3 regions of the Phreatobacter stygius genome follow, and region 3 is predicted to be linked to each of the others. Evidence: riboswitches for the same ligand, from Rfam matches in the RefSeq annotation. Region 3 holds a riboswitch; each other region holds the start of a gene.
What was found. A riboswitch is a leader RNA that binds a small molecule or an ion and turns the genes downstream of it on or off. The one in region 3 is predicted to bind thiamine pyrophosphate.

Region 1 (10,263 bases), 3.0 Mb from region 3:
GCGGCGGCGGCGGTGGTTCCTGGGGCGGCGGCGGATCGTCGGGTGGCAGCTCGGGCGGCGACGACGGGTTCAGCACCAAGGGCGGTTTCTGACCGGCTCACTTGGGATTGAAGTATTGCATCAAGGATAGGCCTGTCCTCAATGCAGTGCTTCGATCTGATCAGGCGTCAAAGCCTCAGCCGGATCAGGAAGGCGGTCAGGTCGTCGGTGACGAAGTCGACATGGTCGTCGTCGCGGCCTTCGAATTCCCAGGTCTCGCGGAACAGTTCGCGGGTGTTTTCCGGCACCACCAGCACGGTTTTCATGCCCAGCGCATGGGGCGCTTCGAGGTTGCGCGCGAGATCTTCGAACATGGCGGCCTGTTTCGGATCGACGCCATGGTCGGCCAGGAACTTCTCATAGGTCGCATGATGCGGCTTCGGCAGCAGGCCGGCATCGACAATGTCGAACACGCCGTCGAACTGGTTCTCGAAGCCGAGCCGGCGGGTCACCGCCGCGACATGCGAGCGGGTGCCCGAGGTGAAGACGAATTTCCGTCCGGGGAGTGCGGCGATCGCCGCGCCGAGCTCGGGATTGGCCTGCAGCGGCGAATGGTCGATGTCGTGGACATAGGCCAGGAAATCGTCGGGGCTCATGCCGTGTTCGATCATCAGGCCGCGCAGCGAGGTGCCGTAGCGCCGGTAATAGTCCTTCTGCAGCGTGAAGGCCTCGTCGGGCGTGATCTTGAGGAAGCTCGAGACATAGGCCTTGATCCGGCCGTCGATCTCCGACCAGAGCGACAGGTGGGGCGGATAGAGCGTGTTGTCGAGGTCGAAGATCCAGGCCTGGACATTGGCGAAGGCGGCGGGCAGCGGCAGATTCTGAGGCATCACGGCTCCCGGAAACGAACTGAGGCGCGACGGCGGCCGTCGAAGCTGACCTCCAGAAAGGCGACCGATGTCGCGCCATGGGCGGCGCAGTCACCGGCGCCTGCGATCTCGAACTCGGCCGGACGAATGCAGGCCGCAACCTCACCACCATAGGTCAGCGGCTTGCCCGCCGAAAGCACCGGCCGGCCTTCGGCGTCCACCGCCTCGGCAAAAGAATAGACCCTGACCGCCGCGGCATCGATCGGCGGCTTCAGGCAGGCGCCCGGCTCGATGCGATACCAGCCGCGGGTGACGACGCGGCCGCCTTCTTCGACGCCGAGCGCCGCCATGATCCGATTGCCGCTATCGTTGCACCAGGCGAAACCCGGACCTTCGCCGGCGCGCAGCGCCGCGATCAGCGTGTCGAAAATGTCGGGCGCGGCACCGCTGTCGGCTGGCAGATTGCGGTCGGCGACGAAGGCCCTGAGCGCGGCGTCGGTGCGCGGGCCGTCGAGCCCGTCGATCGGGCCGGGATCATAGCCCATCCGGGTCAACAGGCGCTGGATGCCGGCGCGGCGCGCCTGCGGCAGGTCGTAATCGGCGGCCTCCGACAGGAACAGGACGGCAATGCCGTCGATCACGGTTGGGCGCATTTCCGCGAAGGGCACCAGCCGCGTGCCGGGGCGCTGGCAGGCCAGCGCCGCAGCGACCAGAAAATCACCTTCGCCGACGCAGAGCCGGACATTGTCCGGCTGGCCGAGCCCGGTGCCCGGCGGCTCGGTGAGCCCGCGGGTGTTGAGGAACAGGCGGCCGGGGGCTTCGGCCGTCTGCAGGATGACCCGGCACTGGCCGGGATCCAGCCTGAACCAGCCGCGGGTGGCGGCGGTGTCATCGGCGAGCACGCCGATGGCCGCCTCGGTGACCAGGCTGGTGCGGTTGCACAGCCGCGTTTCGGCGGCGGCCGGCGCCGCGCCCAGCGCCAGGGCCGCGGCAAGCGCCAAGCCACTCGGCGCCAAGCCACCCGGCACCAGGCCGGCAAGCGGGCGGATGGCGCGGCCGGCCGGCTCAGGCGTGGATGAGGGTGCCCGCGCCACCATGGGTGAGAAGCTCCACCAGAACCGCATGCGGGGTCTTGCCATCCAGGATCACCACGCCCTCGACGCCGCGCTCGATGGCATAGATGCAGGTCTCGATCTTCGGGATCATGCCGCCGGTGGCGGTGCCATCGGCGATCAGCCGCCGGCAATCATCGACCGACAATTCCTTGATCAGGTTCTTGTTCTTGTCGAGCACGCCGGGCACATCGGTCAAAAGCAGCAGCCGCTTGGCGCCGAGCGCGCCGGCAATGGCGCCGGCAAAGGTGTCGGCATTGACGTTGTAGGTGTCGCCCTCCTTCGAGGTCGCGACCGGCGCCAGCACCGGGATCAGCTCCTTGCCGAGCACGGTGTCGAGCACCTTGGTGTCGACCTTGTCGGGCTCGCCGACAAAACCGAGATCGATCGCCTGCTCGATATTGGAATCGGGATCGCGGGCGGTGCGGCTGACCTTCACCGCCTTGACCATGTCGCCATCCTTGCCGCAGAGCCCGATGGCCTTGCCGCCGGCGGCATTGATGAAACCGACGATCTGCTTGTTGATCGAGCCGGCGAGGATCATCTCGACGATTTCCACCGTCGGCTTGTCGGTGACGCGCAGGCCGTCGACGAACTGGCTCTTGATGCCGAGCTTGGCCAGCATCTGGCCGATCTGCGGGCCGCCGCCGTGAACCACCACCGGATTGATGCCGGACTGTTCGAGCATGACGATGTCGCGGGCAAAGGAGCGCGCGCCTTCTTCGTCGCCCATGGCGTGGCCGCCATATTTCACCACGATGATCTCGTCGTCATATTTCTGCATATAGGGCAGCGCCTCGTTGAGGACGCGGCCGATGTCATGGGCATCAACGGACATGGCGGACTCCGGCGATCGCCGCGATAGCGGCAAGTTCCTGGGGCGACAAGACGCGGGCGTCTTAGCCGATTTGGAGCCTCAGGTGAAAGGGAAGATCGGGGCAATTGCGCAATTGCCTGCCGCGCAGGACGGCCGCCCCGCCCTTCGCCACGGCGGCGCGGCTTGACTTCGGCCGTCAAGACGTCACATTCGGCACCGCTCCAAGGGGAGCCCCGTGAGGGGGCTGAGAGGCCACGACGCCAGAAACCATCCTGGCACCGTGGCGACCCTTGAACCTGATCCGGGTCATGCCGGCGGAGGGATGGGACGCATGCCGACTTCGCTCTTTGCGCGTCAAACGCCCGTGCTCGCAGTGGTTGCTGCGCGCACGCCGTTTGTGTTGGCCGGGCCGACCAGCCGGAAACCGCATGCCGCCGGCGCCTCGATGGCTCTCGTCAGCCGACCCCGCCAACACCCGCACCCTCAAGGGAGCACGCGTCATGAATGCACCTGTCAAAGACATCAAGGCCGCCGTGACCACCGGGCCGATGCCCGCCTCACGCAAGATCTTCGCGATCCCCGATTCCGCCCCTGATATCCGGGTTCCTCTGCGCGAGATCGCGCTGACCGAAGGCTCCGGCGAAGCGCCGCTGGCGGTTTATGACACGTCCGGTCCCTATACCGACCCGGATGTCGTCATCGACGTCGAAAAGGGCCTGTCGCGGGCCCGCGAGACCTGGGTGACCGAGCGCGGCGGCGTCGAGCGTTATGTCGGCCGCGAGATCAAGCCGGAAGACAACGGCCATGCCGGCAAACATCTGGCGCGCGCCTTTCCGGTGGTCAACCAGCCGCTGCGCGGCCTGCCCGGCCAGCTGATCACCCAATATGAATTCGCCCGCGCCGGGATCATCACCAAGGAGATGATCTATGTCGCCGAGCGTGAAAATCTCGGCCGCAAGCAGGCGCTGGCCGATGCCGCGGCGACGATTGCCGACGGCGAGAGCTTCGGTGCCGAGATCCCGGCCTTCATCACGCCGGAATTCGTCCGCTCGGAGATCGCCCGCGGCCGCGCCATCATCCCCTGCAACATCAACCACCCCGAATTGGAGCCGATGATCATCGGCCGCAACTTCCTGGTGAAGATCAACGCCAATATCGGCAATTCCGCCGTGTCCTCGTCGATCGAGGAAGAGGTCGACAAGCTGGTCTGGTCGATCCGCTGGGGCGCCGACACGGTGATGGACCTCTCCACCGGACGCAACATCCACAACACGCGCGAATGGATCATCCGCAATTCGCCGGTGCCGATCGGCACGGTGCCGATCTACCAGGCGCTGGAAAAGGTCGACGGCGACCCGGTCAAGCTGACCTGGGAGGTCTATCGCGACACGCTGATCGAGCAGTGCGAGCAGGGCGTCGACTATTTCACCATTCATGCCGGCGTCCGGTTGGCCTATGTGCCGCTGACCGCGAAAAGGGTCACCGGCATCGTCTCGCGCGGCGGCTCGATCATGGCCAAGTGGTGCCTGGCGCATCACAAGGAAAGCTTCCTCTACACGCATTTCGACGAGATCTGCGACATCATGCGGGCCTATGACGTGTCGTTCTCGCTCGGCGACGGCCTGCGTCCGGGCTCGATCGCCGATGCCAATGACGCGGCCCAGTTCGCCGAACTGGAAACGCTCGGCGAATTGACCCAGATCGCCTGGAACAAGGGCTGCCAGGTGATGATCGAGGGGCCCGGCCACGTGCCGATCCACAAGATCAAGGTCAATATGGAAAAGCAGCTGAAGGCCTGCGGCGAGGCGCCGTTCTATACGCTCGGGCCGCTGACGACCGACATCGCGCCGGGTTATGACCATATCACCTCAGGCATCGGGGCGGCGATGATCGGCTGGTTCGGCTGCGCCATGCTCTGCTACGTCACGCCGAAGGAACATCTCGGCCTGCCCAACCGCGACGACGTGAAGGTCGGCGTGATCACCTACAAGATCGCGGCCCATGCCGCCGATCTCGGCAAGGGCCACCCGGCGGCGCAGCTGCGCGACGACGCCCTGTCGCGCGCCCGCTTCGACTTCCGCTGGGAGGACCAGTTCAATCTCGGTCTCGACCCCGACACGGCCCGCTCGTTCCACGACGAGACCCTGCCGAAGGAAGCGCATAAGGTGGCGCATTTCTGCTCGATGTGCGGGCCGAAATTCTGCTCGATGAAGATCACCCAGGACGTCCGCGACTATGCCGCGACCCTCAACGACCAACAGGTCGGCATGGCGCAGATGAGCGAGAAGTTCCTGGAGATGGGGGCTGAGGTCTATGTCGAGGCCGATGCCGTGAAAGCCAGCAACCGGGCGCTCTGACGAACGAGGCCCGGATGGAGCAGGTGCTTCATCCGGGCCGCTTCAGGCTTCAACGATCACAAGCCCCAATGATCACGAGCCCCAATGATCACAAGCCTCAGTGATCAAACGGGTCAGGCGGCCCTTTTGGGCGCTTCGACCGGCGGCGTGCCATCCTTCATCGCGCCAGTGATCATGGTGCGCAGTTCCGGCGTATCCTCATATTTGTGCACGGCGACGGCGTGCTGGATCACGACTTCCAGCAATTCCTCTTCGGTATCGGCGCTCAAGGCGACCGTGCAATTCATCTCGCTGGGCATTTCACGGCAATCAATGAACTTCCGTGACATGGGGTCCTCCCGATCCGGGCGAGGCAACGGGCGCGAGGGCCGTCGGGGCCGAGGCGCCCGGTGTCACAATGCGGCAAGCTTAGAACCGGCATCCCGGCTTGCAAAGCCAGTAGCAGAACGGAGTTACAATATTACCTCCGCTCTATCTTCAACCCTGCGCGGCTTCCGCCTGGGGGAACCGATGAAGATGCCGTGCTGGCGGCGATCTTCTCAGGCTTCGGTCAGGGCGCCTGACGCCAGCGCATGGCCGGCGGCGCCGGCAGGGCTGCCGCGACGACACGATCCGTGCTGACATGGCGCATGTTCCCTGTTCCGACCCGGTGACCGTCATGCCGCAGTTGAACCGCCAAGTCCTGCTCAAGGCCCGTCCGGCCGACATTCCCGGGCCCGAACATTTCGACATCGTCGAAACCGCCGTGCCCGAGCTGCGCGACGGCGAAATCCTGGTGCGCAATCAGTTCCTGTCGGTCGAGCCGGCGATGCGCGGCTGGGTCAGTGCGGTGGCCAATTATTCGGTGCCGGTCGGCATTGGCGAGGTCATGCGCGCCTTCGCCGCCGGCGAAGTGGTCGCCTCGCGCCACCAAGGCTTTGCCGAAGGCGACAAGGTGACCGGCCTGTTCGGCTGGCAGGATCTCGCCGTCGTCGGCGCGGCGGCGGTAACGCGCAAGGTCACGGAAACCGACCTGCCCTTGTCGCTGGCGCTCGGCGTGCTCGGGCTGAACGGCGTCACCGCCTATTTCGGCCTGATCGAGGTCGGCCAGCCGAAGCCCGGCGACACGGTGGTGGTCTCGACCGCCGCCGGCTCGGTCGGCTCGGCGGTCGGCCAGATCGCCAGGCTTTCCGGCTGCCGCACGGTCGGCATCGCGGGCGGCGGCGCCAAGACGGCCCAGTGCCGCGACGATTTCGGTTTCGACGCGGCGATCGACTACAAGGCGACCAACGATCTCGATGCCGCCATCGCCGCGGCCTGCCCCGATGGCGTCGACGTCTATTTCGACAACACCGCGGGCCGGATCAGCGATGCCGTGATGAAACATCTGGCGGTGCGCGCGCGGGTGGTGATTTGCGGCACGGCCTCGGTATCGAGCTGGGAGACCTGGCCGTCGGGGCCGCGTGTCGAGCGCCACCTGCTGGTCAAGCGCGCCCGCGTGCAAGGCTTCCTGGTGTTCGACTACCAGGCTAGATATGCCGAGGCGATCGCCCGCCTCGCCGGCTGGGTGCGCGACGGGCGGCTCGCCTATGCCGAGGACATTCTCGACGGCATCGATCAGGCGCCGGGCGCCATAAAAGGGCTCTATCAGGGCGACAACCGCGGCAAGCGGCTGATCAGGCTGCACCCCTGATCAGACCCCGGCCGCCGCGTCAGGCCGCCTTGGGCGTCGCGTCCGCCAGCAAGGCCTCGAGATCGAGGTGCTTGTTCGACATGGCCAGCGTACCATCGGGATTGCGCGGCCATTCGGCTTCCGGCCGGTCGCGATAGAGTTCGACGCCATTGCCATCGGGATCGGTCAGATAGAGCGCCTCGCTGACGCCATGGTCGGCCGCGCCGTCGAGCTTGACGCCGGCTTCGGCCAGGCGGCGCAGCGCCGCGCCGAGCGAACCGCGGTCGGGATAGAGAATGGCGGTGTGGTAGAGGCCGGTCGTGCCTGATGGCGGCGGGCTGCCGCCCTTGCTCTCCCAGGTGTTGAGGCCAATGTCGTGATGATAGCCATCGGCCGACAGGAACACCGCCTGCGCGCCGTAGCGCTGGGTCACCGAGAAGCCGAGCAGGTCACGGTAGAAGGCGAGCGACCGGTCGAGGTCGGCGACCTTCAGATGGACATGGCCGATGCGCGTGCGCGGCGCGACCGGGGCCGGCGCGTTTTCGAGCATGACGAGCTTGGCGGCGGACATGACGCTCTCCTGAACGGTTTCGCCGCAGAGGATGCGGCCTGTTGGCGCCTAAATGGAATGTGATGCCATGCCATGCGACCCCGGCAAGCGGATTCCTGCATCGATGCAATCGAGCCGCCGGCCGGCGCTGACCGGCCCGCCGCCCGCAGGCACCAGCCGGCGCGCTTGACAGGAGGGGGACGCACAGGGACAACCGCCGACAGTCATCTGTTCGAGCACGGAACACGCCCATGTCGCATGCACAGCTCCAGTCGGTCATCGAAACCGCTTTCGAGAACCGCGCATCGATCGATGCCGCGACCAAGGGCGAGGTGCGCGACGCCGTCGATACCGCGCTGCTGATGCTCGACCGCGGCGAAGTTCGCGTCGCTTCCAAGGGCGCCGACGGCTGGACCGTGCATCAATGGCTGAAGAAGGCGGTGCTGCTGTCGTTCCGGCTGAACGACATGACGGCGATTTCGGGCGGGCCCGGCGGCGCCACCTGGTGGGACAAGGTGCCGTCGAAGTTCGAGGGCTGGACGGCCAATGAATTCGGCCCGGCGGGCTTCCGCGCCGTGCCGAACTGCGTGGTGCGCCGCTCGGCCTTCATCGGCAAGGGTGTGGTGCTGATGCCGTCCTTCGTCAATCTCGGCGCCTATGTCGACGAGGGCACCATGGTCGACACCTGGGCGACGGTCGGCTCCTGCGCGCAGATCGGCAAGAACGTGCACCTGTCCGGCGGCGTCGGCATCGGCGGCGTGCTCGAGCCGCTGCAGGCCGGCCCGGTTATCATCGAGGACAATTGTTTCGTCGGCGCCCGCTCGGAAGTGGTCGAGGGCGTCATCGTCGGCGAAGGCTCGGTCATCTCGATGGGCGTGTTCATCGGCGCCTCGACCAAGATCGTCGATCGCGCCACCGGCGAGATCCATATTGGCAAGGTGCCGCCCTATTCGGTGGTGGTCTCGGGCAACCTGCCCGGCAAGGCCCTGCCCGGCGAAAACTGGGGGCCGTCGACCTATTGCGCCGTGATCGTCAAGAAGGTCGACGCGCAGACCCGCTCCAAGACCGCGATCAACGAATTGCTGCGCGATTGATGGCCACAGCTGACGGTCCGCATGGCATGGTCGTGATCTGATGGCCAAGGTCGACTGGACCCAAAGACGGATCTGGATGCAGCCGGCGGTCTGGAGCTACCTGCTGTTCTCGTTCGACGGCCGCATCTCCCGCCTGCCGTTCTGGATCGCGGCGATCGTGCTCAACATCGCCGCCTATTTCGGCGACCGGCTGGCCTTCGACATCGGCGGCAATCCGGCCTCCGCGGTGATTGGCCTCGCCTTCCTCTACCCCTCGCTGGCGCTCGCCGCCAAGCGCACCCATGACCGCGGCCGCTCGGAGCTCTATCTCCTGGTGTTCTTCCTGCCGGCCTTCCTGATCAGCTTCCTGCAGGTGCTGGGTTATATGGAAGACGGCGCGGGCATGAAGGCGGCGCTGGTCGTGCTCGGCATCGCCGTGCTCGCCTCGATGATCGTGCTGGTGATCGATCTCGGCCTGATGCCCGGCGAAGCCGGCGCCAATCGCTTCGGCCCCAACCCCCTGGACTGAAACAATCCCCCGGGCGGGGGCCCACGAGATTGAAACAATCGGGCCCGCAATGAACCGTTGACCTTGCGTCGCGCGGTTGCGAGTGTCGCCGCCGGGCGACACGATCCCATGGAGACCCGAATGGACTTCCAGAATCTCGATCCTCAGAAACTGCTGCCTCAATTCCAGAAATTGCTGCTGACATTCGAAGGCCGCATCGGGCGCCAGGATTTCTGGATCGGCGCCATCGCACTCGCCGTCGTGAATTTGATTGTCGGCTGGTTCTTTGGATTGATCGGCGGGGCCTTTCTGTCCGGGCTCGTCTCGCTGGTGCTGGCCTATCCGGCCTATTGCCTGGCCCTGAAGCGCTCGAACGACCTCGACTATCCGCAGACCTATGTGCAGGCCTTCATGGCCTTCCAGATCGCGCTCACGGTCATTTCGATGTTCGGCGGCCTCGGCCTCGGCGTCCTGTTCTTTTCCATCCTGCTGCCGATCCTGGGCATTGCCGCGCTTGCGCTGCTCGTCGTGCTCGGCTTCTTCCAGGGCACCAACGGGCCGAACCGCTACGGCCCCGATCCCCTCGCGTCCCAGGCTGCATGACGACCGACCCGATCGAACTCACCGCCAGGCTGTTGAGCTGTCCCTCGGTCACCCCGGCCGAGGGCGGGGCGCTGGCCCTGCTCGAAACGACGCTCGGCGGCGCCGGCTTCACGGTTCATCGGCTCGGCTTTTCCGAACCCGGCACACCCGACGTCGAGAACCTCTATGCGCGCATCGGTTCAACCGGGCCGCATCTCGTCTTCGCCGGCCATACCGACGTCGTGCCGCCGGGTGACCCGGCGGCCTGGCGTCACGACCCTTTCGCCGGCGCGATCGACGGCGGCGTGCTCTATGGTCGCGGCGCCGTCGACATGAAGGGCGGCATCGGCTGTTTCGTCGCCGCGGCACTCGACCATCTCGCCGCCCATGGCGGCAAGCCGAAAGGCTCGATCAGCTTCCTCATCACCGGCGACGAGGAAGGCCCCTCGGTCAACGGCACGGTGAAACTCATCGACTGGGCGGCCAAGCGCGGCGAACGCTTCGATCATTGCATCCTGGGCGAGCCGACCAATCCGGCCCGCCTCGGCGACATGATCAAGATCGGCCGGCGCGGCTCGCTGTCGGCCGTCATCACGGTCGAAGGCCGGCAAGGCCATGTCGCCTATCCACATCTTGCCGCCAACCCGATCCCGGCCCTGCTCGCCATTCTCGCCCGGCTGACCGCCGCGCCGCTGGATGCCGGCACCGATCATTTCGACCCGTCCAATCTCGAGATCACCTCGGTCGATGTCGGCAATGGCGCCA
Region 2 (10,263 bases), 1.7 Mb from region 3:
CCATGTCGCTCGGCTTCATCATCGAGGAGGCCGCCGCCCGCTGGACGACGGTGACCGGCGGCAATGCCGGCATGATGGTTCCGCCGATCTCGGTGTTCGGTTATCGGCTCGGCAGCGACGTTCCGCTCTATTTCCTCTGCCTCGGCCTGTTGCTGGCATCGCTCTGGGTCGCCGCCAACCTGCTGCGCTCGCCGACCGGACGGGCCATGGTGGCGGTGCGCGACAGCCAGATCGCCGCCCAGTCGATGGGTGTCGAGGCGGCGCGCGTCAAGACCAAGGCCTTCGCGCTCAGCGCCTTCTTCACCGGCATCGCCGGCGCGCTGATGGCGCACAAGCTGAGCTTCATCAGCCCCGACCAGTTCACCCTGGCCATTTCCATCGAGCTCTTGATCATGATCCTGATCGGCGGCATCGGTTCGCTGCGCGGCGTGGTGTTCGGCGCCATCTTCCTGGTGGCCATGCCGGAGCTTTTGGCCGAGCTCGAACAGCTGCTGCCCGGCGGCAACCTGCCGGCGCTCAGGCCGCTCGCCTTCGGCCTGCTGCTCATCCTGGTCATGCTGTTCGAGCCGCGCGGCATCAACGGGCTGGTCGAGAAGGCGGTGGACTATGTCAAGCTGGTCCCGCTCTATCGCAAGGGCATGTTCGCCCGGCAGCGCAGCTTCGCCAAATCGGAGCGCTGGTGATGCTGCTGGAAGCGCGCAATCTGTCTGTCGCCTTCGGCGGCATCAAGGCTGTCGACGAGGTGAGTTTCGGCGTCGCGCCCGGCGAAATCTTCACCATCATCGGGCCGAACGGGGCCGGCAAGACGACGATCTTCAATCTGGTCAGCCGGATCTACAATCCGACCGGCGGCGACATCTTCTATGGCGGCCAGGCGATCACCCGCGTCGCGCCGCAAGCGGTCGCAAGGCTCGGCATCGCCCGGACGTTCCAGAACATCGAGCTGTTCGACCATGCTTCCGTGGTCGACAACATCCTGGTCGGCTGCCACGTGAAGGTCCGCAGCGGCATCCTGTCGGAACTGCTGTTCACACCGGGCGTGCGGCGCCAGGAGATGGAGTTCCGCCGCAAGGTCGAGGAGATCATCGAGTTCCTCGAGCTGGAACACCACCGCGACGCGCCGATCGCCTCGCTGTCCTACGGCATTCGCAAGGTGGTGGAGATCGGTCGCGCCCTGGCGCTCGGGCCGAAGCTCCTGCTGCTCGACGAGCCGTCCTCGGGCCTCAACCCGGAAGAGACCGAGGACATGGTGCACTGGATCCGCGACATCCGCGACGATCTCGGCGTCACCGTGATCATGGTCGAGCACGACATGACGCTGGTCCGGCGCGTCTCCGACCGTGTGCTGGCGCTGGAATCGGGCCGCGTGCTGGCGCTCGGCGATGCCGACCAGGTGATCTCCGACCCGCGGGTCGTGCGCGCCTATCTCGGCGACTGAGGGAGACCGACGATGACCTCAACCCTGCTGTCGCTGTCCAATGTCGAAACCTTCTACGGCCGCATCATGGCCGTCCGTGGGGTCAGCCTGGCGGTGCCGGAAGGCGCCATCGTGACCATTCTCGGATCGAACGGGGCGGGCAAGTCGACCATCCTCAAGACGATCTCCGGCATCATGGCGCCGCGCAAGGGCACGATCACCTTCCAGGACCAGCCGATCACCGGGCTTGAAGGCGCCGACGTGGTTCGCCGCGGCATTTCCCATGTGCCCGAGGGCCGCGAGATCTTCCCGTTCATGACGGTCCAGGAGAACATCCTGATGGGCGCCTACTTGCGCCACGACCGCGACGCGGTGGAGCGCGAGATCGCCGCCTGGTTCGAGACCTTTCCGATCCTCGGCGAACGGGCGCGCCAGCCGGCCGGGCTGTTGTCCGGCGGCCAGCAGCAGATGCTCGCCATCGCGCGCGCCATGATGAGCAAGCCCTCGCTGCTGTTGATGGACGAACCCTCGCTCGGCCTGTCGCCGCTGCTCACCAAGCAGATCTTCGCCATCATCGGCGACATCAACCGGCGGTTCGGCACGACCATCCTGCTGGTCGAGCAGAACGCCCGGCAGGCGCTGGCGACCGCCCATTTCGCCTATGTGCTGGAGCTCGGCCGCATCGTGCTGGAGGGCCCGGCGGCCGAGCTCATGGAGAACGCCGACGTCAAGGAGTTCTATCTCGGGCTCGCCGACCAGGGCGTGCGCGGCGAGCGGCGCTGGAAGCGCAAGAAGATGTGGCATTGAGCGGAGCGCGGCGACGATGAACGCAGTGGTGCACGAGAAACCGTCGGTGGCATTCGACGATCCCGCCTGGACCGCGGCGCCGCCGTTCCTGCGCAATTTCACCGACCTGTTCCTGGCTCGCGCCCAGGCCTCGGCGGATCGCCCGGCGCTCTACGAGAAACGCCTGGGGCTGTGGCAGGAAACCAGCTGGCGGGGTTATGCGGCGCGGGCGGCGGAGATCGGCCATGGGCTTCTGGCGCTCGGCCTCGGCAAGGGCGAGGTGGTCAGCGTGCTGGCGCAGAATTCGGTCGACTGGGTCACCGTCGACATGGGCACGCTCGGCCTCGGCGGCATCTGCAGCGGCATCTATCCGACCGATTCCCCGGCCCAGGTCGGCTACCTCCTGAAGGATTCCCGCACCCGGGTGGTGTTCGTCGAGGACGAGGAGCAGCTGGACAAGGTTCTGACCGGGCGGCCGGACTGCCCGGAGCTCGAGACCATCGTGGTCTCGGACATGAAGGGCCTGTCGCATTTCAGCGATCCGATGGTCATGTCGTTCGAGGCCTTCCTGGCGCTCGGGCGCGATCATCGGGCGGCCCATCCCGGCGCCTGGCACGAGGCCGCGGCCAGGCAGTCACCCGACGATCCCGCGATCATCGTCTACACCTCGGGCACGACCGGGCCGGCCAAGGGCGCGCTGGTGACCCACCGCAGCCTCCTGTTCATCTGCTACAGCGTGCGCCAGTGCTTCACCCGGGCCGAGGGCCATACGCTGCTGTCGTTCCTGCCGCTCTGCCACATGGCCGAGCGCATCTGCGGCTCCTACCTCCAGATCATGTGCGGCAACGTGCTCTACTTCGCCGAGAGCATGGAGACCGTGCCGGAGAACCTGCGCGAGGTGCAGCCGCATTTCGTGCTCGCCGTGCCGCGGATCTGGGAGAAGCTGCATTCGCAGGTGGTGGTCGGGCTGAAGGACGGCGTGAGGCTGCAGCGCTGGCTCTATCGGGTGCCGCTCGCCGCCGGCGAACGGATCGCGCTGGCCGCCGAGGCCGGCCGGCCCGCCGGGCGCGGCGACCGGCTGGTCTTCGCGGCCGGCGAATGGCTGATCCTGCGCAACCTGAAGCGGATGATGGGGCTGTCGCGGGCACGCAGCCTGCTGACCGGCGCGGCGCCGATCTCGCCCGACCTGATCCGCTGGTATCGCAGCATGGGCTTCAGGATGCAGGAGGCTTATGGCCAGACCGAATCGACCTGTTTCCTGACCGTGACGCCGGCCGATGTCGCCCGTCCCGGCACCGTCGGCAAGGCCATCCCGGGCTGCGAGATCAAGCTGTCGCCGGAAGGCGAGATCATCGCCCGCGGCCCCAACATCTTCCGCGAATATCTGAACAAGCCGGACAAGACCGCCGAGGCCATCGTCGATGGCTGGCTGCGCACCGGCGATGTCGGCCGCTTCGACGATCAGGGCCTGCTCAGGATCGTCGACCGGCTGAAGGACATCATCATCACCGCCGGCGGCAAGAACATCACCCCGTCGGAAATCGAAAACCAGCTGAAGTTCAGCTCCTATATTTCCGATGCCGTGGTCATCGGCGACCGCAAGCCCTATCTGACCTGCCTGGTCATGCTCGACCACGACAATGTCGCCAAGTTCGCCCAGGACAAGAGCATTCCGTTCTCGAACTTCGCCAGCCTGACGCGGGCGCCCGAGGTGGTTGCCCTGATCGAGGCCGAGATCGCCCGCGTCAACGGCCAGTTCGCCCGGGTCGAGCAGGTCAAGCAGTTCCGCATCATCGACCGCGTGCTGACGCCCGAGGACGAGGAGATCACCCCGACGATGAAGCTCAAGCGCAAGTTCGTGCACGAGAAATTCGCCGAGCTCATTGCCGGCATGTACCAGACGGCCAAACCCCAATGACCGAGCACGCAGCGGTTCACGGCGACCTGCTGCCGCGCGATCTGTTCGCGCGCCGGACGGTGTTCGTCACCGGCGGCGGCAGCGGCATCAATTTCGGCATCGCCCAGGCCTTCGCGCGGCACGGCGCGGCGGTCGCCATTTGCGGCCGCTCGCCGGAGCGGCTGGACGGCGCCCGGGTCGCCCTCGAAGCGCTCGGCGGAAAGGTCTTCGCCAGGACCGCCGATGTGCGCGATGCCGGCCAGCTGAAGGCCGCCATCGACGGCGCCGGCGAGACGCTCGGCGATATCGGCGTGCTGGTCTGCGGGGCGGCCGGCAATTTTCTCAGCCCCGCCGAGACGCTGTCACCGAACGGCTTTCGCACCGTCGTCGACATCGACCTCTGCGGCTCGTTCAATGCCGCGCGCCTGGCCTTCGACCAGTTGAAGCGCAGCCGCGGCTCGGTGGTCTTCATCACCGCGCCGATGGCCCACATGGCGCATGCCTATCAGGCCCATGTCGGCGCCGCCAAGGCGGGCGTCGAGATGCTGATGAAAAACCTGGCGCTGGAATGGGGGCCTTTCGGCATCCGGTCGAACAGCGTCGTTCCGGGCCTGGTCGGCGACACCGAAGGGCTGCGGCGCATTTCCGCCCCGGGCGACCATGCGCGTTATCTCGACCACATCCCGCTGCGGCGCATGGGCCTGGTCGAGGATGTCGCCCAGGCGGCGGTCTTCCTGGCCTCGCCTTTGGCGACCTATATCACCGGCACGTCGCTTGCGGTCGACGGCGGCCAGGGGCTGCCGGGCTCGGCCTTCTTCAACGCCAACGGCGCCGACCTCCTGGCCGCCAACCCGCGCGCCTGACCCAAGCCCGCGGCGATGCATGGCCTTCGCCGACCGGCGATCCCGCGGCTTCAGAACGCCTTGAAGGTGATGATCGTGTGGGTGTCCTGGATGCCCGGAATGATCTGCACCTTCTCATTGACGAAATGGCCGATGTCGACGCCGGTCTCGACATAAAACTTCACCAGCAGGTCGAAATTGCCGGCGGTCGAATAGATCTCGGACGCGATCTCGCGGTCGGCGAGCTGGGCGGCGACCTCGTAGGACTTGCCGAGCTGGCATTTGATCTGGACGAAAAAGGGGATCATGGCGTGCCTCGTTGCGGTCAGGGAGATTCCATGACGGACGGGATGTTCGCAAGGGCGCTGTGCGTGGTCCACCCTTGCACCCGGGTTCTGCTTGGCCTACCACGTCGGGAGTTGTCTCGTCGGGGTGCCCTCAAAGGGCTGAGAGACCGTTCAACGGTCAACCCGTCGTACCTGAACCGGGTCATGCCGGCGGAGGAAACCGAGATGGATATCAGGCTCGCCTTGAACGGGGGGCGGTGATGGCCGCAGCCGCACTGGCCTGGAATGCCGCAGCCCTGATCGACAAGATCCGGGCGCGCCGCCCGCGCATCCACTGCATCACCAATGGGGTTGCCCAGGGCTTCACCGCCAATGCCCTGCTGGCGATCGGTGCGGTGCCCTCGATGACCACCTCGCCGGAGGAGATCGGCGCCTTTGTCGGCGGCGCCGACGCGCTCCTGGTCAATCTCGGCACGCTCGACGAGGGCCGGCGCCAGGTGATCCGGCTGGCGATCGGGGCGGCCAAAGCCAAGGCGCTGCCCTGGGTGCTCGACCCGGTGTTCATCGAACGCTCGCCGAGCCGGGCCCTGTTCGCCCGCGAGATCGCGGCGGCCGGGCCGACCGTCATCCGCGGCAACGAGGCCGAGATCGCCGCCTTGAGCCAGGGCCGGCCGGTCGACGCTTTTGCGCTGGGCTTGAAGACCGTCGTCGCGGCGACCGGCGCGACCGACCATGTGATGGACGGCGCGCGCGTGGCCGGCACGCCCAACGGCCATCCGCTGATGGCCAAGGTGACCGCCATGGGCTGCGCCGGGGCGGCGATCATCGCGGCCTTCCTGGCGGTCGCCGAGGATCCGTTCGAGGCCTGCGCCTGCGGCCTGGTGGCGGTCGGCGTCGCCGGCGAGATCGCGGCGGAACAGGCAGCCGGCCCCGGCAGTTTTGCCGTCGCCTATCTCGATGCGCTGCACGGGCTGGAGTCCGGCAAGCTCGCCACCCGCGCGCGGGTCGTCTGACGCGCCGGAGCGAAGACCACTGTCCAAGGGAGGATCGGCCATGACGGCGATCGCGGTGACCATTGCGGGTTCGGATTCCGGCGGCAGCGCCGGCATCCAGGCCGACCTCAAGACCTTTTCCGCGCTCGGCGTCTATGGCGCCAGCGTGATCACCGCGCTGACCGCCCAGAACACCATGGGCGTGCAGGGCATTTTCGACGTGCCAGCGGATTTCATCGCGGCCCAGATCGATTCGGTGTTTTCCGATCTCGCCGTCAGGGCGGTGAAGATCGGCATGCTGTCGCAGCCGCAGGTGATCGAAACGGTCGCCGCCGGGCTGAAGCGCCACAACGCGGTGAATGTCGTGCTCGACCCGGTGATGGTGGCGGCCTCCGGCCATCGCCTGCTCAACCCCCAGGCGATCAGCGCGCTGAGCACCGTGCTGATCCCCGAGGTCATGCTGATCACGCCCAATCTCCTGGAGGCGGCCGCCCTGCTCGACCAGCCGGTCGCCATGGGCGAGGACGACATGCTGGCGCAAGGCCGGATGCTGATCGCCCGCGGCGCGCGCGCCGTGCTGATGAAGGGCGGCCACGGCACCGGGCCGACCAGTGTCGATCTCCTGGTGCTGCCCGACCGGGTGGCGCGGCTGGAAGCGCCGCGGATCGTCACCAAGAACAGCCACGGCACCGGCTGCACGCTGTCGTCGGCGATCGCCGCCGGCCTCGCCAAGGGTCTCGAACTCGGCCATGCCGTGGCCGAGGCCAAGGATTTCGTCACCAAGGCGATCGCCGCGGCCGACCGCCTCGAGGTTGGCCATGGCCATGGTCCAACCCATCATTTCCACGCCTGGTGGTGATCCGATGACCGTCGACCGCCGCCTGACCCTTGCCGCCGCCGCCGGGCTGATCGCCGCACCAACGCCAGCGCGCGCGCAAGCCGCGCGGCGCTGGCGCATGGTGACCTCCTGGCCGAAAAACCTGCCCGGCCCCGGCTTCTCCGCCCAGCGCATCGCCGAGCGCATCGCCACCCTGTCGGCTGGCCGCATCGAGGTTCAGGTCTTCGCGGCGGGCGAGCTGGTGCCGGCCTTCGCGGTGCAGGAGGCGGTCGGCAATGCCACCGTCGAGCTCGGCCATACCGCCTCGTTCTTCGGCATTGGCCGCGAGCCGGCCTCGGCCTTCTTCACCGCCATTCCCTTCGGCTTCACGCCGCCCGAACATGCTGCCTGGATCCTGCAGGGCGGCGGCCAGGAGCTCTGGGACGAGACCTCCCGGCGCTTCGGCTTCAAGCCGCTGATGGGTGGCAATACCGGGGTGTCGATGGGCGGCTGGTTCCGCCGCGAGCTGCACTCGGCCGAGGACGTCAAGGGCCTCAAGATCCGTATGGTGGGCTTGGGCGCCGAACTGTTCCAGCGGCTCGGTGCGACCGCGCTGGCCGTGCCGCCGGCCGATATCTATCCGGCGCTGGAGCGCGGTGTGGTCGATGCCGCCGAGTTCACCTCGCCCGGCGCCGATCTCCAGCTGGGGCTGTGGCGCATCGCGCCGTTCTATTACACGCCGGGTTTCAACAAGCCGAACGGTTCCAGCGAATTCCTGGTCAACAGGACGCTCTGGGACGGGCTCGAGCCCGAGCTCAAGGCGGTGGTCGAGGCCGCCTGCCTCGCCGAGCTGACGGTGGCGCTGGCCGAGATCGAGCGGCTCAACATGGAGGCGCTGGCGCTGATGGTGACGAGCCACGGCGTCAAGCTGCGCGGCTTCCCGGCCGACATGCTGGCGCTCGCCCGCCGCCACGCCGGCGACCTCGTGCGCGATCTTGGCACCCGCAGCCCGATGGCCCGCAAGGTGGCGGACAGCTACACCGCCTTCCAGGCGCGCATCACGCCCTGGACGCGGGTGTCGCTGCATGCGGCGCTGGGGGCAAGGGAGGCGTAGGGCGAGGCGGCGAGGACGAGCCCCTCGTCCTGCCGGCGATGCCATTTGTGGGGCGCCCGGTCGGGTCTGCGCGAACCTGAAGCGCACATGCCGCGCCCGGGTGGTTCGCGCTGCTGCCAAACCACTCTTCCCAATCACGTTTTCCGGGTCGGGCTGCGCGGCTTCGGAAGAGTAGGGCTCTCCGGACGGTCCGGTTCGCGCAACTGGCCAATTTTATCACGCCGCAGCAATATGTTAGGGCTGTGAGAGTCGCTCCTTCACGGGGGCGTGGATCGAAACACGCCGAAACGAATGGTTTTCGACGACAGGTCCAGTCGCTCCCTCACGGGGGCGTGGATCGAAACGTCTACGGGGCCGGGGACTGGAAGCTCGGCCACAGTCGCTCCCTTGCGGGGGCGTGGATCGAGACGCGATGGAGCGGAGAAACAGGGCTTGGTCGCGGGCTCGCTCCCTCGCGGGGGGAATCAAAACTTTCGTCCTCGTGGAGTTCGCAGAACGCGCCCTCTTCCGCCGCCTCACGCGCCATCCGCCGTCCGCTTCAGCACGACATGGGTGGCGTTGGCCGTCAGCACGTGTTCGGCGCAATGATAACCGAGCTTGCCGGCGTCGAGGCCGGCGAACAGGCTTTCGCCGGACCCGAGCAGGATCGGCGCGATGGCCAGGTGCAGCTCGTCGATGAGCCCGGCGCTCAGATATTGCCTTGTTGTCTCGACCCCGCCGCCGAGGCGCACGTCGCGGCCGCCGGCCGCGGCCCTGGCCTGGCGGAGCGCGGACTGGATGCCATCGGTGACGAAATGGAAGGTGGTGCCGCCGGCCATGGCGATCGGCGCGCGCGGATGATGGGTGAGCACAAAGACCGGCACGTGATAAGGCGGGTTGTCGCCCCACCAGCCTTTCCAGCTGTCGTCAGGCCAGTCGCCGCGGATCGGGCCGAACATGTTCCGCCGAGGATCCAGGCGCCGATAGTGTCGAAGCCGCGCGCCGCGAAGCGGTCGTCGAGATCGGTGGTGCCGCCGTCGGTGCCGAACATTTGCCGGAACGTGCGGGTTTCGAGCGCCCATGCGTGCAACGCCATGCCGCCGACCCCTAAGGGATTGGCGAGGTCCTGGCCGGGGCCGGCGCCATAACCGTCAAGCGAGATGGTGAAACTTTCGACACGCAGCCTGGTCACCGGCGGGCTCTCCTGGGCTCATCCAAAGTGATTGCAAAAAGCAACTGGTTGTTCTTTTTTGCTTGATTTTGACTTCGGCCGCAAGCCGTCTTTCGGCAGCAGGTCATGGATGCGCTAGCGTGCCCGCGTCGTGCCACGCCGCGCTTCGGCCGGTCAGGACAAGGATGGTTGCCCCTGGCGTGTTGGGGCAGCGTCCTTCCGCGCCGCCCGCACACATCTGACGAGAAGCAGGGCCGGCCCGGGCAGCAGCAGGTAGCAGACCGCGCCTGCCCGGAGCGTCGTATCGATGCCGAACTCGATGCTGGTCAACACGGCGACGCTCGCGGCGAGCACACCCGCCGCGCCGTTGATGCCCCAGAACCACGGGGTTGGCCTCTGGTCGATCATCGAGACCAGCCGCATGCCGGTGGGAAAGCCGAAGCCCATGAGGAAGCCGGCGGGTGCCAGAACCAGAACGGCCAGCCCGGCCCGTGACATCAGGCTTGCGCTCTCCAGATGGAGCAGGGCCCCGGGCAGCCAGGACGGCAGGGCGAGGAGATAGGCGCCTGTCAGCGCCGACCAGCCGATCAGCCGCAGGCTGCCGTCGAGCCGAAGGCGCTCGGATGCCAGGCTGCCGAGGCCGGTCGACAGGATCAGGCTGAACAGGACGACGCTGAGGGCATAGACCGGGTGGCCGAGGAAGACGCTGATGCGCTGGAGCAGGGCGATTTCGACCATCATGAAGCCGATGCCGATCAGCGCAAAATAGGCTGTTCCAGCGATGGTCAGCGTCGACGCCGCCCGGCTCACGGTGGACCGAAGCGGGATGATGATCGTCGCCGCGACCAGCACCGCCGAGATGACGATCAGCATGGCGAGCGTCAGGGTGGCGCTCAGGTTGCCGCCATAGACGCCCGGTCTGGACGCCACCGCCAGGATGTCCTGATCCAGCAGGCGATCG
Region 3 (10,263 bases):
CGGAATGCCCTCGGTGGTGGCAAAGCCGCGCCGCCGGATCTCGGCGAAATCGGCGGCCATCTTGTCCCTGGCCAGGCGCGTCGCGCCCGGCCGGCCGGCGCCACGTTCCTTGTCGATCAAGGGCCGCACCAGATCATCCGGCAGGAAGGCGGCGAACAGCCGGCCGGTGGCCGTGCCGGTGACCGTATAACCCGCGCCGACGCGCAGATTGACGTGCACCGGCTGGACCGATTCCTCGACCTCGATAATGGTCGGCCCATGGGTGCCCCAGACCGTGACGGTCACCATCAGGCCGGTCTCGGCGGCAAGCTCGACCGCCGCCTGGCTCGCCATGCGCAGCGGCACATGTTCGCGCATGCGGGTGAGCCCGACCTGCAGCGCGAAGGGGCCGAGCAGGTAGCGCCCGCTCAAGGGATCCTGCTCGACCATGCCGATCTTGCGGAAACTGACGAGATAGGCATGGGCCTGGGCCGAAGTGACCTTGGCCATGGCCGCGAGGTCGCGCAGCATGGCCGGCTTGCCGAGCTCGACCATGGCGGCGAGCAGCCGCCCGCCGACCTCGATCGACTGAACGCCCCTGCCCTCTGGAAGCCGCTTGATCATGGCCGAATCCATACGAGGAACCGCGGCTCAACACCAGTGCAATCAACGGGTTGCGACCCGACGCACCCGATTCAGGCGGTCTTGGCGGCAAGGCTCAGCCAGTCGCGGACGCGCTGGTCCGGGTCGGGATTGCCGGTGACATCGCTGACCACCGCGATCGAATCGGCGCCGCTGGCATAGACCGCCGGTGCCCGCTCCAGCGTGATGCCGCCAATGGCGATCAGCGGGATGGCGCCCATGCGGTCCTTCCAGGTGCGGATGCGCTCCAGCCCCTGCGGCCCGAAGCGCATGACCTTCAGGGTCGTCTCGTAGATCGGCCCGAGCGCGATATAGTCGGGCACGTAGTCGAGCGCGGCATCCAGCTCGTCGTCGTCATGGGTCGACACGCCCAAGGTCAGCCCGGCGCGCCGGATTGCCGGAACGTCGGCATCGGCGAGGTCCTCCTGGCCAAGATGGACATGCTCGGCGCCGGCATCGATCGCCGCCTGCCACCAGTCGTTGACGACCAGCCGGGTCGGCGTGCCACGGGTCACGGTAAGGGCCTCGCGCATCAGGGCCGTCGCCTGTTCGAGCGTCAGGTCCTTGACCCTCAGCTGCACGGTGCCGACGCCGAGCGCGGTCAGCCGCCTGAGCCAGGCGAGGCTGTCGATGACGGGATAGAAGCGATCAGGGTAGGTCATGCCAAAACGGTGTCCCGACAACCGGCGTGGAGGGAGAAGCGAAGTCGCGCGGCGCCATCAGGCCCGCCGCATGGGCGGTATAGCCGGCCTCCACCCCTTGCCGGAAGGCCCTTGCCATAGCGACGGGATCGGCGGCCTTGGCGATCGCGGTGTTGAGCAGCACCGCGTCGAAGCCGATCTCCAGCGCTTCCGCCGCATGCGAGGGCGCGCCGAGGCCGGCATCGACCACCAGGGTCAGCTCGGGCAGCCGGTTGCGCATCAGTTCGAGCGCCCGCCGATTGGTGATGCCGCGGGCGCTGCCGATGGGCGAGGCCCAGGGCATGATCACCCGGCAACCGGCATCGGCCAGGCGCAAGGCCACGCCCAGGTCCTCGGTGCAATAAGGAAACACCTCGAAGCCATCCTTGATCAGGATGGCGGCCGCCTCGACCAGGCCAACCACGTCCGGCTGCAGGGTGTCGTCATCGGCGATCACCTCGAGCTTGATCCAGGGCGTCTCGAACAGCTCGCGCGCGAGCTTCGCCGTGGTCACCGCATCGCGCACGCTGCGGCAGCCCGCGGTATTCGGCAGCACGGCGACGCCGAGCTCCTGGATCAGCGACCAGAAGCCCTGGCCGGTGCCACCGCCGGCGCTTTCGCGACGGACCGAGACGGTGACGATCTCGGACCCCGCGGCGCGCACCGCCTCCTGCATGATGGCGGGTGACGGATAGAGCGCCGTGCCGATCAGCAGGCGCGAGGTGAACGAACGTCCGTAGAAATCGACCATGGTCTCAGCCGCCCTGGCGCGGCGTGATGATCTCGACCGCGTCGCCGTCCTGCAGCGCGGCTTTCGCCCAGGCGGCGCGTGGCACCACCTCGTGGTTGACCGCAATGGCGAGATGGCGGTGCTGGTATTCGAGCTCCTCCAGCAAGGCCGGCAGGCTGGTGGCCGCCGTTTCGGTTTTTTCGCCGTTGACGATCAGGATCATGACATCACCTCGTTGTCGATTGAGCCGTGTTGCAGACCTTGCCGCACCTGCGCGAGCGTCAGTTCGGCGAGCGCCGGCGCGATGAGAAACCCGTGGCGGTAGAGCCCGTTGACCGCGATCATCCGGCCGTCGACGGAAATCCGCGGGTGGTTGTCCGGAAAGGCCGGCCGGAGCGCCGAACCGAGTTCGACAATGCGCGCCTCGGCGAAAGCCGGATGCAGCGCATAGGCCGCGGTCATCAGTTCCAGCGCCGAGCGCAGGCTGACCCCCTGGCTTTCGCTCTCGATCGAGGTTGCGCCAATCAAAAACAGGTTGCCGGCACGCGGCACCACGTAGAGCGGCCAGCGCGGATGCAACAGCCGGACCGGCTGGGACAGCGCGATCTCGGTGGTCTCGATCAGCACGGTCTCGCCCTTGACGCCGCGCAGGGCCGGCTGGCGGTCGCGGCCGGCGAGCCCGCGGCAATCGATCGTCAGGCCGGCACAATCGGCCGGTTCGCGCCTGGCGCCGAAGACGATCTCGCCGCCCGCCTGGGCGATGAGCCGGCGCAGCGCCGGCATGACCCGGCGCGGTTCGACATGGCCTTCGCCGGGAAAATGCAGGGCATCGCGGAAACGCCCGGCGAGCGCCGGTTCGAGCGCGGCGAGACGTTCGGCGTCGAGCCGGACATGGCCCTCGGTCATGCCGGCGAAGCGCTCGAAATCGGCCCGGTCGCGCGTATGGGCGACCACCAGCGAGCCATTGAAGGCAAGCTCGGGCAGCGCGTCGCGCCAGAGCGACAGGGACCGGATGCCGAGCCTGGTCACCACGTCGTCGGCGGCCTCGCGCTCGCACCAGGGCGCCAGCATGCCGCCAGCCCAATGACTGGTCGCCTGGCTCATTGCCTCGTCGCCCCGCTCGAACAGCGTGACCGCGTAGCCGGCGCGGGCAAACAGCAAGGCTTGCCAGAGCCCGGCTATGCCGGCTCCGATAATGCTGACCTGTGCATGGCGTGCTGACGTGTCGTGACGCATCCCTGTCCCTCCGCCGGCATGATCCGGATCAGGTTCAAGGGTCGCCACCGTGCCGGCGTCCATGCCGGCCTTGCAGCCTCTCAGCCCCGTCGCGGGGCTCCCCTCAGAGTTCACTTGAATCTGGCCTCCTCCCCCGGTCCCGTCAACCCCTGCCCGCGGGCAATGGACAATCACGCGCCAATGGCGTGAGCTTGGCGCGGGCCGGCCAAAAGCGAATCCAGGCCGCCGGTCGGATGCGAGAGGAGCCGGGACAATGCCCAGGGATTGTCGTGGACTGACCATGACCTGCGCGTCGGACGCCGCGGCGGTGGCCTTCGACCATGCGGTGGCGGGCTATCTGACCTATCGGCTGGACACGGCGGCCCGGGTGAAGGCCTGCTTGGCGGTCGATCCGGACTTCTGCCTCGCCCATGTGCTGCGCGGCTACCTGACGCTGGCCGCGTTCAATCTCGCAACCGTGCCGGCGGCGCGCGAGGCGCTGGCGCTGGCAAAAACCGCCGCCGTCAACGCCACGGCGCGCGAGCAGGCCCATGTCGCGGCGCTGGAAGCCTGGGTCGACGGCCGGCTGGACGAACTGCTGGCCCGCTGGGAAGCCATCGTGGCGCGCCATCCGACCGATGTCCTCGCCTTCCGCCTGCACCATTTCAACGCCTTCTGGCTCGGCCGTCCCGAGCAGATGCTGGCTGTCGTCGAAGCGACCTTGCCGCATTGGGAGCTGGGCCTGGCCGGCCGCGGCGCGGTGCTCGCCTGCCGGGCCTTCGCCAACGAGGAATGCGGCAACTACACGGTGGCCGAAAATTCCGGCCGCGAGGCGATCGCGCTCGACCCCGGCGACATCTGGGCGACCCATGCGGTGGCCCATGTCATGGAAATGCAGGGACGGCGCAGCGAGGGCATCCTGCTGCTGCGCGACCTGGAGCCGCATTGGCAGGGCGGCAACAACCTCAAGCATCACCTGTGGTGGCATCGCGGCCTCTACCACCTCGAACGCGAGGAGTTCGACGAGGTCCTGGCGCTCTACGACAAGGGCTTCCGCAACCTCGGCTCGCCCATCGTCGAGATGCAGCCCGACCTCTATATCGACGTGCAGAATGCCGCTTCCATGCTGTTCCGGCTGCAATTGCAGGGCGTCGATGTCGGCGACCGCTGGATCGAGCTCGCCGACAAGGCCGAGGGCCGGATCGGCGACTGCCTCAACGCGTTCACCTTGCCGCATTGGATGATGGCGCTGGTCCATACCGGGCGCTACCAGGCCGCCGAGGCTTTCCTGGCCGGCCTCGAGGCGGCGGCGGCCGGATCGGATACGATCGCCGGCCTGGTCCGGCTCTATGCCCTGCCGATCTCGGCGGCGGTGCTCGCCCATGGCCGGGGCCGCTACCAGGAGGCGGTCGAGCTGATGCGGCCGGCGCTCGGCGGCATGTACCGGCTCGGCGGCAGCCACGCCCAGCAGGACGTGCTGGAGCAATTGTTCACCGATGCCGCGGCCAAGGCCGGCTCGAAAAGCGATGTCCTGATGATGCTCGAGCGGATCGCCGGGCGCTACCCGGTGCCGCCGGAAAACCGCATCGGCTATCGGCATTCGGCGACCCTGGTGGCCTGAATGGACCTTGGCGGACGCGGCGATGGTTGCCCCGGGAGGGCGTGGTGAGCCTCGGCTTTTTCATCAGCCATCCCGAAGTGGTCATCGATCCCGCCGTGCCGGTGCCGCGCTGGCACCTGAGCGACAAGGGCATCCAGCGCATGCGGACATTCGCGGCGTCATCGGACATGCGCGGCCTGGCCGCGGTCTGGGCGAGCAACGAGACCAAGGCGGTGGAAGCGGCGGGCATCCTGGCCGGCCGCTCGGGCTTGGCCGTCGGTGTTCACCCTCGCCTTCATGAGAACGACCGCAGCGCCACCGGCTTTCTGCCGCCGCCCGAATTCCAGCGGACGGCCGACATGTTCTTCGCAAGCCCCGACGAGAGCGTCAGGGGCTGGGAGCGCGCGGTCGATGCCCAGGCGCGGGTTGCCGCCGCGGTCGATGCAATCCTGAACAACCATTCGGGCGGCGACATCGCCTTCGTCGCCCATGGCGGGGTCGGCACCCTGCTGCTGTGCCGTTATCTCGGCCAGCCGATCAGCCGGAGCGCCGACCAGCCCTTCGAGGGGCATTACTGGGCCTTCGAGATCGCCACGCGCCGGGTCCTGCACCCGTGGCGGCCGATCGCAGCGCGCTGACGCCTACGGCATCAGGGCCTTGGCCACGGCCATGAAGGCCGGCAGGGTCACCGGGTCGTTGGCGACATTGCCGGCCTGGGGATGCGAGCCGTAACGCGCGATCACCATCTCGGCCTTCGGGTCGACATAGATCGACTGGCCATGGATGCCGCGCGCCATATAGACGCCGTGCTCGTTGTGGCTGACCCACCACATGTTCCGCTAGGACCAGCCGGGCAAGGTGGCATACCCCGCCGGCTTGAACTGCGCCGGGTCGGCGCCGCGCGCGATATCCTCGACAGCCTCGGCCTGAATGATCTGCTGGCCGTTGAACCGGCCCCTGTTGCGCATGCATTCGCCGAAGCGGGCAAGGTCGCGCAGCGTGGTGTTGAGGCCGCCGCCGCCCGATTCCGTGCCGATGCTGTCGACGGTGAAGAAGGCATCTTCCTCGGCGCCGAGCTTCGACCAGATCCGGCTCGACAGCAGCTCGCTCAACGACTGGCCGCTGGCGCGCCTGACGATCCAGGCGAGCACGTCGGTATTGACGGTCTTGTAGGCGAAGACCTGGCCGTGCTCGCCTTGCTTCGGCTGGGAGATCAGGAAGTCGTAGAGCGTCCTGGCGCCCTGATAGTCCGGATCCCGCGCGGCCATGCCATTGGCGCGGCGCAGCCCCCAGACATCCGAATTGGCGTCGGTATAGACCTCGGTGTAGCGAAGCCCCGTGGTCATATCCATGACCTGGCGGACGGTGGCGTCGCCAAAGGCGCTGGCGCCGAGTTCCGGCACATAGCGGGTCACCAGGGCCGCGGGATCGATCAGCCCATCGGCGACCAGCATGCCGGCGAGCACGCCGACGAAAGACTTGGTCACCGACATGGCGAGGTGCGGCTTATGGGCCTCGAGCGCGCCGAAATAGCGCTCGTAGACGATCCGGCCGCGATGCAGCACACAAATGCCGTCGGCATAGGTCTCGGCCAGCGCCTGGTCGAAGGTCATCGGACGGCCGTCCATGGTGGTCGAGGCAACCTTGCCGAGGTCCTGCTCGTCGCGCGGCAGCACCGAGACCGGCCCCCGCCCGCGCCAGACATTGGTTGTCGGCACCAGCTGGCGGATATTGCTCCAGGCCCAGCGGAATTCGGGAAATGAGCGGAACGAGCCGTCGGCGAAGGCGACCGTCCGTTCGGCCGGCGGCGGAAAGCCCCGCATCATGCCGAGCGCGACCGGGTCGCTGTCGGCGGCACTCGGTGCGGGCGGGGCTTTTGGTGCGGGCGTCGTCATCAGCATGAACTCCAGAGCCGGAATGCGAACCGTGGCCGGCGGCGCGACTGTCCGGCCGATCGGCGGCCGGCACAACGGCCATGCCGGCGGCCCGTCCATGCATTCATGTCACGGCAAGCCCCCCCCTCGACCCCACCCGCCCATGAAAAAGAGCGGGGACCAGCCCCGCTCCTTCCTGCGTCGCGAGAGCGCGTGGCTCAGGTGCGCTTCGGCGGCGTTGCCGGCCAGGACCGGATCAGCGCGTCGTAATCGACCGTCTGGCCCTGCGGCTTCTCATTGGCGAGCTTGCGCTGGGGCGCGACCGTGCCGGCGGTCTCGGCCCGGCGATACCATTCGTCAGCCGTCGTCTTTGGATTGATGCGCGGTCCGCAGGCGCCCTGGACGCCGGAGCGTTCGAGCCGGATCATCACGTCGTCCATGGCATCGGCGAGCGAATCCATGGCGGCCTGCGGGGTCTTGGCGCCCGACGAGGCATCGCCGATATTCTGCCACCACAGCTGCGCCAGACGCGGATAGTCGGGCACGTTGTTGCCGGTCGGCGTCCATTGGACGCGCGCCGGCGAGCGGTAGAACTCGATGAGGCCGCCGAGGTTCTTGGCCCGGTCGGAGAAGCTCTGGTGCCAGATGTCGCTCTCGCGGATGAAGGTGAGGCCGACATGGCTCTTCTTCAGGCTGGTGGTCTTGCAGACGCAGAACTGGGCATAGAGCCAGGCCGCCTTGCGGCGCTCGACCGGGGTCGACTTCATCAGCGTCCAGGAGCCGGCGTCCTGGTAACCGAGCTTCATGCCCTCGCGCCAATAGGAGCCCTTGGGCGACGGCGCCATGCGCCATTTCGGCGTGCCGTCGGCATTGACCACCGGCAGGCCGGTCTTGACCATGTCGGCGGTGAAGGCGGTGTACCAGAACATCTGCTGGGCGATATTGCCCTGGGCCGGCACCGGTCCTGATTCCGAGAAGGTCATGCCGGCGGCGCCGGGAGGCGCGTATTTCTTCAGCCACTCGACATATTTCTCGACCGCATAGACGGCGGCCGGGCCATTGGTATCGCCGCCACGGGCGATATGGGCGCCGCGCGGATTGCAGCCCTCCATGCGAATGCCCCATTCGTCGACCGGCATGCCGTTGGGAATGCCGCGATCGCCATTGCCGGCCATCGACAGCCAGGCGTCGGTGAACCGCCAGCCGAGCGAGGGATCCTTCTTGCCGTAGTCCATATGGCCATAGACACGCACACCGTCGATCTCCTTCACCGTATTGGTGAAGAACTCGGCGATATCCTCATAGGCCGACCAGTTGGCGGGCACGCCGAGGTCATAGTTGAACTGCTTCTTGAAGGCTTCGCGGATCTGCGGCCGCTGGAACCAGTCGTAACGGAACCAGTAGAGATTGGCGAACTGCTGGTCGGGCAATTGGTAGAGCTTGCCGTCGGGCCCGGTGGTGAAGGCCTTGCCGATGAAATCGTCGATGTCGAGGGTCGGCAAGGTCACCTCCCTGCCCTCGCCGGTCATCCAGTCGGTCAGTGGCACGGCCTGCTGGTAGCGGAAATGGGTGCCGATGAGATCGGAATCATTGACCCAGGCGTCATAGACATTGCGACCCGACTGCATCTGCGTCTGGATCTTCTCGACCACGTCGCCTTCCTGGATGACGTCGTGCTTCAGCCGGATGCCGGTGATCTCGCCAAACGCCTTGGCGAGCGTATTGGCCTCGTATTCATGCGTCGTGATGGTCTCGGAGACGACATTGATCTCCTGGCCCCGATAAGGCTGGGCCGCCTTGATGAACCAGTCGAGTTCGGCCGCCTGCTGTTCCTTGGTCAGCACGGAGGGCTGGAATTCACTGTCGATCCAACGCCTGGCGGCATCGGCCTGGGCACGCACCGGGGTCGACAGGTAGGGGGCGGCCACGAGGGCCGAGGTTCCTGCGACGAATGCTCTTCTGTTGATCTTGATTTTCATCGTCTCCTCCTGGGTTGGCCTCAGTCCGGTTTTCCGGTTTTTCTTGATGGCGCGTCAGACGTATCGGAACACTCCGAAGGCCCAGACGAGCGAAACGAGCGTCGCGCCCCAAAGGCCCGAGGCGCCCAGGGCCGCGATCCACAGGATGTGGATGATCGCGGCGCTCAAAAGCGAGAGAAACAGCCGGTCGCCGCGCGTCGTGGCGATCCTCAAGGCCCCGCTGCGCTCGACCTCCGGGTAACGGACGGCGAGCACGGTCATCACGACCAGCGTGCAGAACAGGACGAAAAAGAACAGGCCGGTCTGCCAGGTCCAGGCCATCCAGGCGAAGGTCTGGGCGAACCAGTCGACGGTCCGGGCGAACCAGTCGGCCATCACACCCTCCCCAGGGCGAAGCCCTTGGCGATGTAGTTGCGGACGAACCAGATCACCAGCGCGCCGGGGATGAGGGTGAGCACGCCGGCGGCCGCGAGCAGGCCCCAGTCCATGCCGGCCGCCGAGGCCGTGCGGGTCATGATCGAGGAGATCGGCTTGTTGTTGGTCAGCGTGCGCGCCAGCAACAGCTCGACCCAGGAGAACATGAAACAGAAGAAGGCCGCCACCCCGATGCCGCTGGCGATCAGCGGCGTGAAGATCTTCACGAAGAAGCGCGGGAAGGAATAGCCGTCGATATAGGCGGTCTCGTCGATCTCGCGCGGCACCGAGGACATGAAGCCCTCGAGAATCCAGACCGCCAGCGGCACATTGAACAGGCAATGGGCGAGCGCCACCGCCCAGGGCGTGTCGAACAGGCCGATCGCCGAATAGAGATTGAAGAAGGGCAGCGCAAAGATCGCCGGCGGCGCCATGCGGTTCGACAGGAGCCAGAAGAACAGGTGCTTGTCGCCGACGAATTTGTAGCGCGAGAAGGCATAGGCCGCCGGCAGGGCGATGCCGATCGACAACAGCGTGTTGATCACGACGAAGGTCAGCGAGTTGACATAACCCATGTACCAGGACGGATCGGTGAAGATCTTCTCGTAATTGCGCAGGGTGAAGGTCTGCGGATAGAGCGAGAAGGCCGTGGTGATCTCGGTATTGGTCTTGAAGCTCATGTTGACCAGCCAATAGATCGGCAACATGAGGAAGACGAGATAGACGATCAGGATGGTGCGGCTGGCCCTCATGGCGCGCCCTCCCGCTGGGTCTCGCCATGGGTCATGACGGTGTAGAAGACCCAGCAGACGGTCAGCACGATGACGTTGTAGATGATCGACAGGGCCGCGGCCTTGCCGAGATCGAACTGGCCGAGCGCGATCTTGACCAGATCGATCGACAGGAAGGTGGTGGTATTGCCCGGACCGCCGCCGGTGACCACGAAGGGCTCGGTATAGATCATGAAGCTGTCCATGAAACGGAGCAGCACCGCGATCAGCAGGACCCGGTTCATCTTCGGCAGCTCGATGGTGCGAAACACCGCGAAACGCGACGCGCCGTCGATCTTGGCGGCCTGGTAATAGGCGTCGGGGATCGACTTGAGGCCGGCATAACAGAGCAGCGCCACCAGGCTGGTCCAGTGCCAGAC

Region 1: another riboswitch for thiamine pyrophosphate. It lies ahead of thiC (phosphomethylpyrimidine synthase ThiC); the one in region 3 lies ahead of E8M01_RS28405 (FAD-dependent oxidoreductase).
Region 2: another riboswitch for thiamine pyrophosphate. It lies ahead of thiM (hydroxyethylthiazole kinase); the one in region 3 lies ahead of E8M01_RS28405 (FAD-dependent oxidoreductase).

What each region holds. Positions count from the first base shown of each region.
Region 1 is NZ_CP039690.1:2,972,511-2,982,773, reverse strand. Features, by position in the region: gene E8M01_RS13815 (coiled-coil domain-containing protein) at 1-92, shown strand, start outside; gene E8M01_RS13810 (pyrimidine 5'-nucleotidase) at 168-869, opposite strand; gene E8M01_RS13805 (DUF1036 domain-containing protein) at 869-1,987, opposite strand; gene argB (acetylglutamate kinase) at 1,914-2,798, opposite strand; TPP riboswitch at 2,992-3,117, shown strand; gene thiC (phosphomethylpyrimidine synthase ThiC) at 3,278-5,134, shown strand; gene E8M01_RS13790 (DUF1059 domain-containing protein) at 5,248-5,463, opposite strand; gene E8M01_RS13785 (NADP-dependent oxidoreductase) at 5,757-6,806, shown strand; gene E8M01_RS13780 (VOC family protein) at 6,826-7,356, opposite strand; gene dapD (2,3,4,5-tetrahydropyridine-2,6-dicarboxylate N-succinyltransferase) at 7,587-8,429, shown strand; gene E8M01_RS13770 (DUF805 domain-containing protein) at 8,470-8,937, shown strand; gene E8M01_RS13765 (DUF805 domain-containing protein) at 9,058-9,519, shown strand; gene dapE (succinyl-diaminopimelate desuccinylase) at 9,516-10,263, shown strand, end outside.
Region 2 is NZ_CP039690.1:395,967-406,229, reverse strand. Features, by position in the region: gene E8M01_RS01980 (branched-chain amino acid ABC transporter permease) at 1-683, shown strand, start outside; gene E8M01_RS01975 (ABC transporter ATP-binding protein) at 680-1,438, shown strand; gene E8M01_RS01970 (ABC transporter ATP-binding protein) at 1,451-2,224, shown strand; gene E8M01_RS01965 (AMP-dependent synthetase/ligase) at 2,241-4,121, shown strand; gene E8M01_RS01960 (SDR family oxidoreductase) at 4,118-4,963, shown strand; gene E8M01_RS01955 (Lrp/AsnC ligand binding domain-containing protein) at 5,014-5,250, opposite strand; TPP riboswitch at 5,361-5,466, shown strand; gene thiM (hydroxyethylthiazole kinase) at 5,490-6,242, shown strand; gene thiD (bifunctional hydroxymethylpyrimidine kinase/phosphomethylpyrimidine kinase) at 6,283-7,080, shown strand; gene E8M01_RS01940 (TRAP transporter substrate-binding protein) at 7,085-8,152, shown strand; partial or broken gene E8M01_RS01935 (dihydrofolate reductase family protein) at 8,668-9,323, opposite strand; gene E8M01_RS01930 (spermidine synthase family protein) at 9,477-10,263, opposite strand, start outside.
Region 3 is NZ_CP039690.1:6,017,253-6,027,515, reverse strand. Features, by position in the region: gene E8M01_RS28425 (IclR family transcriptional regulator) at 1-603, opposite strand, end outside; gene E8M01_RS28420 (thiamine phosphate synthase) at 675-1,283, opposite strand; gene E8M01_RS28415 (thiazole synthase) at 1,270-2,052, opposite strand; gene thiS (sulfur carrier protein ThiS) at 2,057-2,254, opposite strand; gene E8M01_RS28405 (FAD-dependent oxidoreductase) at 2,251-3,267, opposite strand; TPP riboswitch at 3,256-3,381, opposite strand; gene E8M01_RS28400 (tetratricopeptide repeat protein) at 3,548-4,867, shown strand; gene E8M01_RS28395 (histidine phosphatase family protein) at 4,912-5,484, shown strand; partial or broken gene E8M01_RS28390 (serine hydrolase domain-containing protein) at 5,488-6,741, opposite strand; gene E8M01_RS28385 (ABC transporter substrate-binding protein) at 6,939-8,699, opposite strand; gene E8M01_RS28380 (DUF2160 domain-containing protein) at 8,754-9,074, opposite strand; gene E8M01_RS28375 (carbohydrate ABC transporter permease) at 9,074-9,865, opposite strand; gene E8M01_RS28370 (carbohydrate ABC transporter permease) at 9,862-10,263, opposite strand, start outside.